One region of the Pseudoxanthomonas japonensis genome, then DNA from elsewhere that is predicted to be linked to it. Evidence: predicted binding sites of a transcription regulator. Region 1 holds the regulator's gene; the other holds the start of a gene.
The links. The regulator HrcA, encoded in region 1, represses chaperone genes, less so after heat shock. The targets are predictions, from matches to a motif close to TTNGCACTCNNNNNNNNNGAGTGCNAA.
Positions count from the first base shown of each region.

Region 1 (3,594 bases):
GATGTTGAGGTGCTTCGGACCCGAGGCATCGGCCGTCACGTACGGCAGGTTCACTTCGGTCTGCTGCGAGCTTGACAGTTCGATCTTGGCGCGCTCGGCGGCGTCCTTCAGGCGCTGCAGGGCCAGCGGATCCTTGCGCAGGTCGATGCCCTGGTCCTTCTGGAATTCCTCGACGAGATAGTCGATGACGCGCTTGTCGAAGTCTTCGCCACCCAGGAAGGTGTCGCCGTTGGTCGCCAGGACCTCGAACTGCTTCTCGCCGTCGACATTCGCGATCTCGATGATCGACACGTCGAAGGTGCCGCCGCCCAGGTCGTACACGACGATCTTGCGGTCCGCCCCACCCTCGCCCTTGTCCAGACCGTAGGCCAGCGCGGCGGCGGTGGGTTCGTTGATGATGCGCTTGACGTCCAGGCCGGCGATCTTGCCGGCGTCCTTGGTCGCCTGGCGCTGGCTGTCGTTGAAGTAGGCCGGCACGGTGATGACCGCTTCGGTGACGGTCTCGCCCAGGAAGGCTTCGGCCGTCTTCTTCATCTTTTCCAGCACGCGCGCGGAGATTTCCTGCGGCGCCATCTTCTTGCCGTCGCTGGTCTGCACCCAGGCGTCGCCGTTGTCGTGCGCGACGATGCCGTACGGCACCAGGTCCAGGTCCTTCTTCACTTCGGCGTCGGTGAACTTGCGGCCGATCAGGCGCTTCACCGCGTAGAAGGTGTTCTTCGGATTGGTCACGGCCTGGCGCTTGGCCGAGGCACCGACCAGCACTTCACCGTCCTTCGTGTAGGCCACGATGGAGGGCGTGGTGCGGTCGCCTTCCGAGTTTTCGATGACGCGGGCCTTGCCGCCGTCCATGATCGCCACGCACGAGTTCGTCGTGCCCAGGTCGATGCCGATGATCTTGCCCATGATGGATCTCACTCCCTAGCGAATGCTGATGTTGGACCCGGCGATCGGCCGGGTGGATGGTCCCGATATAGGGATGCGATGGCGCGGTTCAAGCGCCCTCGCGAGGGTGTTCAGTCGTGCTTCGCGACCACGACCAGCGCTGGGCGCAGCAGGCGGCCGTTGAGCACGTAGCCCTTCTGGAACACCTGCACCACGCTGCCGGGCGCGGCGCCGGGGGCATCGGCCTGACTGATGGCCTGATGATGCTCCGGGTTGAAGGCTTCGCCGGTCGGATCGATCAGGCTCAGGCCGTTGTCGCCGGCCACCTTGAGCAGCTGCTTGAAGGTCAGCTCCAGGCCGTCCTTCAGCGGGCTGGGCTCGGTGCCTGCGGCGGCCAGGCCGGCATCCAGGCTGTCGAACACCGGCAGCAGGTCGCCGAGCAGTCGCTCGTTGGCGAACTTGCGGGCCTGCTCGATGTCACGGGCCACGCGCTTGCGCTGGTTTTCCAGGTCGGCGCGCTCCAGCAGCGTGGTGGCGCGCAGCTGGTCCAGCTCGTTGCGCAGCGTTTCCAGCTCGGCCAGCAGGGCGGCGTCGGTATCGGTGGGCTCGGGCGCCTGGCCCTGAGCGGTGTCTTGATCGTGCTGTTCGTTCATTTCGGTTCCCTGGCGGCAGGTCCGGCCGCCCGACCCGGGAACCTATGGGGCCGCGGAATCCGGATTCAAGGCCGCGCCCAGGACATCGGCCGCTGCCTGCACCACCGGAATGACGCGGTCGTAGGCCATCCGCGTGGGACCGATCACGCCCAGCACCCCCAGCACCTGCCCGCCCGCCATGTACGGCGCGGTCACCACCGACACGCCATCGTGCGGCGCCAGCCCGGTGTCCTCGCCGATGAAGATGCGCACGCCGGGCGCGCGGATCGTGCGCTCAAGCAGTTGGAGGATCTCGCGCTTGCGGGCGAAGGCTTCGAACAGGTCGCGCAGCCGTTCGAGGTCCGACAGCTCCTGCACACCCATCAGCCGGGTCTGGCCGGCCAGCACCACATCGTCGCCCGGCGGCGTCAGCGCCTGCTCGGCCAGTTCGATGGATTCGGCCAGCAACCCTTCCATTTCGGTCTGCGCCCGACGCAGGTCGCGCAGCAGGTTGGCGCGGATCTCGGACAGCGGGCGGCCGGCGAACTGGGTATTCAGGTAATTGGCGATGCGCTCCAGCTCGGAGCGCTCGTAGGGGCGCCTCGTTTCAATAACCCGGTTCTGCACGTCGTTGTCGGCGAACACCAGGATGGCCATCACCCGCTGCCCGTCCAGCGGCACGAAGTCGATGTAGCGGAACGCGAACTGCTCGCGCCGGGGCACGCTGACCACGCCGACGAAATGGGTCATCGCCGACAGCAGCTCGGACGCGTTCCCCAGCAACGCCTGGGTGCCAGCGCCGGCCGACAGCTCGGCACGCAGGCGCGCGACCTCACCGTCGCCCAGCGACTTCACCTGCACCAGGCTGTCCACGAACACCCGGTAGCCCTGTGCCGTCGGGATGCGCCCGGCCGACGTGTGCGGCGAACTCAGCAGCCCGACCTCTTCCAGCTCCGACAGGATGTTGCGGATGGTCGCCGGGCTGACTTCCAGCCCTGCATGGCGGGCAAGCGTCTGCGACCCCACCGGCTCGCCGTCGCGAATGTACCGCGAGATCAGCGTGCGCAGCAGCTGGCGGGCGCGCGGATCCAGCGGGGGCGATGGCGTGTTCATGGCAGCTAGATAACGTCGCGCCGTCGCCTTTGCAAGCCGGAAGGGTGTCTCAGTCGGTGAGCCGGCTGCGCTTACAATCCACCGCATGCTCAGACATCTCGCCCTGAAGGATTTCGCCGTGGTTCGCGCCGCCGAACTGGAGTTCGGTGACGGCATGACCGTCATTTCCGGTGAAACCGGCGCCGGCAAGTCGCTGCTGGTGGACGCGCTCGGCTTCCTGTCCGGCCTGCGCGCCGACAGCGGCGTCGTCCGCCATGGCGCGGAACGCGCCGAACTGTCCGCCGAGTTCGCCGCCGCCGCCGGGTCGCCCGCGCAGGCCTGGCTCGCGGACAACGAGCTGGACGACGACGGCCAATGCCAGCTGCGCCGGGTGATCCGTGCCGACGGCGGCTCGCGCGCCTGGATCAACGGGCGCAGCGTGACCCTGTCGCAACTGGCCGAGCTTGCGGGCCGGCTGGTCGAGATCCACGGCCAGCACGAGCACCAGGCCCTGCTCGCGCGCACCAGCCAGTTGGACCTGCTCGATGCCTTCGCCCGCAACGACGGCGAGCGTGCCGCCGTACGTGAAGCCGCACGTCGCTGGACGGCGCTGCTGCGCGAGCGCGAGCAGCTGTCCGGCCAGGGCGATGTCTCCGACCGGATCAATTACCTGGAACACCAGCTTGCCGAACTGCAGCGCGAAGACCTCGCCCCCGCGGCACTGGAGGCATTGGTGGCCAACCACCGCCGGCAGGCGCATGCGGCCGGTCTGATCGAGGTCTGCGACGCCGCGCTCGGCCAGCTCGCCGGCGACGAAGCGCCCTCGTTGACGCGCCAGTTGCAGCAGGTCCGGGCCGATCTCGCCCGGCAGGCGGAACACGAACCGCGCCTGCGCGACGTGGATGCGCTGCTGGACGGTGCCGCTATCCAGATCGAGGAAGCCCTGTCCCTGCTCGGCCAGGTGCGCGACGACCTTGACGCCGAGCCT
Region 1 covers NZ_CP171632.1:1,953,662-1,957,255, reverse strand. Annotated here, with positions in the region: gene dnaK (molecular chaperone DnaK) at 1-903, opposite strand, end outside; gene grpE (nucleotide exchange factor GrpE) at 1,014-1,535, opposite strand; gene hrcA (heat-inducible transcriptional repressor HrcA) at 1,578-2,627, opposite strand; gene recN (DNA repair protein RecN) at 2,713-3,594, shown strand, end outside.

Region 2 (3,594 bases), 1.7 Mb from region 1:
GAAGGCGTACGCGAGCGCTACGCCCATGAAGGGTGCCGTGCACGGACTGGCCACGACCACCGCCAGCACGCCGGTGAAGAAATCGCCCATCGGTCCGCGTCGTGACGCCAGGCCATGCCCGGCACCGGCCAAGCGATGGCCGATGGCGAACACACCCGACAGGCTCAGGCCCACCGCGAACATCACATAGGCCAACAGGCCGACCAACCATGGCTGCTGCAACTGGAAGCCCCAGCCCAGCGCCTGACCGGCGGCGCGCAGCGCGATGGCGAGCGCGCCGACGGCGACGAAGCTGACCAGCACGCCGGCGGTGTACCAGAGCGCACGCCGGCGCGCATCGCCTTCGTGCTGCCCGCTCTCGGCCAGGGACAGCGCCTTCAGCGACAGGATGGGCAGCACGCAGGGCATCAGGTTGAGGATCAGGCCGCCGGCCAGCGCCAGCGCGAGGGCGACGAGCAGCGACGTGGCGCCGCCCTGATTGCGTGCCAGTACGTCTTCGGGCGGACGCGTGCGTTCGACGTCGGCCGCAGCGGGCGTGGTCGTCGCGGCTGCGTCAGGCGCAGCGACCGGCGTGCCGGCGGGTGTCCTCGCGTCCGTCGGCAGCGGCGCGACGGACGCGGGCGCAGGCACGTCGGGCGTGCTGGCCGCCGTCACCGTGCCGGCGGGGATCGACAGCCTCACCCGCCGCGTCATCGGCGGATAGCAGATGCCGTCGGTCTGGCAGCCCTGGAAGGTCACGCGCAAGGTGGCCCGTGTGGCATCCGCATGGTCGCGCCGCAGCGGCACCGGCACTTCGGCCTGGTCGAAGTAGACCGTGACCTCACCGAAATGCTCGTCGCGGTGCGCCTTGCCCTTCGGCCAACGCGGTGCCTGCAGCGCGATGCCCTTCGCGCCTTCCAGCGCCATCGAGGTGCGGTCGCGGTAGACGTAATAGCCGCGTGCCGGCGTGAAGCGCAGCAGCAGTTCGTTGCCGTTGAACGCGATCGCCTCGAAGGCGAACGCCTGTTCCGCCGGCAGCGGCAGCGCGTCCATGCCGGCCTGCGGCTTCTGGCCCAACAGATTGCCGGTGAGCGCGCCGGACCCCAGCGGTACGAAGGCGCCGCCGTCCGTGGCGGGCGGCAACGCCACCTTCAGCGTGCGCGTCTGCGGCGGGTAGCAGATGCCGGCGTCGGCGCAGCCCTGGTATTTGATCTTCAGCGTGACGCTGTCGGTCGACGCCGTCGGTTGGCCGGGCAGGGTGGCGAGCAGTTCGTCGCGGTAGGTCTCGACGTCGCCGAAGAACTCGTCGCGGTACGCCTTGCCCTTGGGCAGTTGCAGCGGCTGTGCGGCGAAACCGGCATCGGCCTCCACGCCGGTGCGGTGGCGGTAGAGGTAATAGCCGTCGGTGATCTTCCAGCGGATCTCGATACGGTCGCGTGCCGGCGCGGTCGCCGTCAGCACGAAGGCCTCGTCCACCGGCAGCAGGTCGTCCTGGGTGATCGCGGCGGACGCGGCCGGCGCGATCAGCGAGGCGAGGGGCAGCAGCAGACAGGCGAACAGGGTGCGGATCGGCGTCATCGGGTCACTCGGAGGCACGGGCGTCGGCCCGGGTTTCGGCGGTCACCCAGTCCAGGTAGGCGGGCAGGCCAGCGGCGGTTTCGACCGCCAGGATCTCCGGCAGTTCATACGGGTGGAGTTCGGCCAGCCGGGCGATCAGTGCATCGCGCCGGTCCCCGGCTGTCTTGGCCAGTAGCTGGACTTCGGTCGCCTGCTCCACGGCGCCCTGCCAGCGGTAGGTCGAGACCACGCCCGGCAGCAGGTTCACGCAGGCCGCCAGCCGTTCGTCCACCAGCGTCCGCGCCAGCCGCTGGGCGGTGTCGGCGTCCGGGCAGGTGGACAGGATCAGGAAGACGGGCATGGGCCGGCGATTATCGCAGACCGTCCGGTCCGGCCCTCCCGCAAAAAAATCTGCGGCCCGACCCTTGAAAGCGCCGCGGGCCCTCCCAACATCGGTCGGCATCCGGCGTTGCCGGGTTTTTGTGTCCGCGACGTTGGCAGTCCCCCGAGGCGAGTGCTAACATCGCCGCCCCTTTCCTAGTCCAATCAATCACTTAAGAGGATTGACATGAGCAACATCAAGCCGCTGTACGACCGTCTGGTGGTCAAGCCGATCGAAGCCGAAGAAACCTCCCTCGGCGGCATCATCATTCCCGACGCCGCCAAGGAAAAGCCCACCAAGGGTGAAGTCGTCGCCGTCGGCGAAGGCAAGTTCGTCGAGGCCACCGGCAATGTCCGCGCCCCGAAGGTCAAGGTTGGCGACAAGGTGATCTACGGCCAGTACTCGGGTTCCGCCTACAAGCAGGACGGCGTCGAGTACAAGATCATCAAGGAAGACGACGTCCTCGCGATCCTCGGCTGAGTGCGTGGGAATCGGGAGGCGGGAATGGGGAATCGTTGAAGCGGTTCCCTCGGTCCTCGCCTCCGATCCCCAGACGACGCTCCCGCTTTCGACGATTCCCGATTCTCAATTCCCCATTCCCGGAGTTCCACACAATGGCAGCCAAAGATATCCGTTTCGGTGAAGACGCCCGTACGCGCATGGTGCGCGGCGTGAATGTCCTCGCCAATGCCGTCAAGGCCACCCTCGGCCCGAAGGGCCGCAACGTCGTGCTCGAGAAGAGCTTCGGCGCCCCGACGATCACCAAGGACGGCGTCTCCGTCGCCAAGGAAATCGAACTGGCCGACAAGTTCGAGAACATGGGCGCGCAGATGGTGAAGGAAGTCGCGTCCAAGACCTCCGACAACGCCGGTGACGGCACCACCACCGCCACCGTGCTGGCGCAGGCGTTCATCCGCGAAGGCTCCAAGGCCGTCGCCGCCGGCATGAACCCGATGGACCTGAAGCGCGGCATCGACCAGGCCGTGAAGGCCGCCGTCGAAGAGCTGAAGAAGCTCTCCAAGCCGACCGCCGACGACAAGGCGATCGCCCAGGTCGGCACCATCTCCGCCAACTCGGACAGCAACATCGGCGACATCATCGCCGAGGCCATGAAGAAGGTCGGCAAGGAAGGCGTCATCACCGTCGAAGAAGGCTCGGGTCTGGAGAACGAACTCGACGTCGTCGAGGGCATGCAGTTCGACCGCGGCTACCTGTCGCCGTACTTCATCAACAACCAGCAGTCGCAGCAGGTCGAGTTCGACGACCCCTTCATCCTGATCCACGACAAGAAGGTCTCCAACGTTCGCGAACTGCTGCCGGTGCTGGAAGGCGTCGCCAAGGCCGGCAAGCCGCTGCTGATTGTGGCCGAGGAAGTGGAAGGCGAAGCCCTCGCCACGCTGGTGGTCAACACCATCCGCGGCATCGTCAAGGTCGCCGCCGTCAAGGCGCCGGGCTTCGGTGACCGCCGCAAGGCCATCCTGGAAGACATCGCCACGCTGACCAACGGCACGGTGATCTCCGAGGAAGTCGGCCTGCAGCTCGAGAAGGCCACCATCAACGACCTGGGTCGTGCGAAGAAGGTCGTGGTCTCGAAGGAGAACACCACCATCATCGACGGCGCCGGCGATGCCGAGCGTATCCAGTCGCGCATCAAGCAGATCAAGGCGCAGATCGAA
Region 2 covers NZ_CP171632.1:3,636,041-3,639,634, reverse strand. Annotated here, with positions in the region: gene ACGHX3_RS17100 (protein-disulfide reductase DsbD family protein) at 1-1,557, opposite strand, end outside; gene cutA (divalent-cation tolerance protein CutA) at 1,562-1,897, opposite strand; gene ACGHX3_RS17090 (co-chaperone GroES) at 2,105-2,398, shown strand; gene groL (chaperonin GroEL) at 2,533-3,594, shown strand, end outside.
Region 2: a site for HrcA is predicted at 2,031-2,057, ahead of ACGHX3_RS17090 (co-chaperone GroES). Genes of this name have one in related genera too.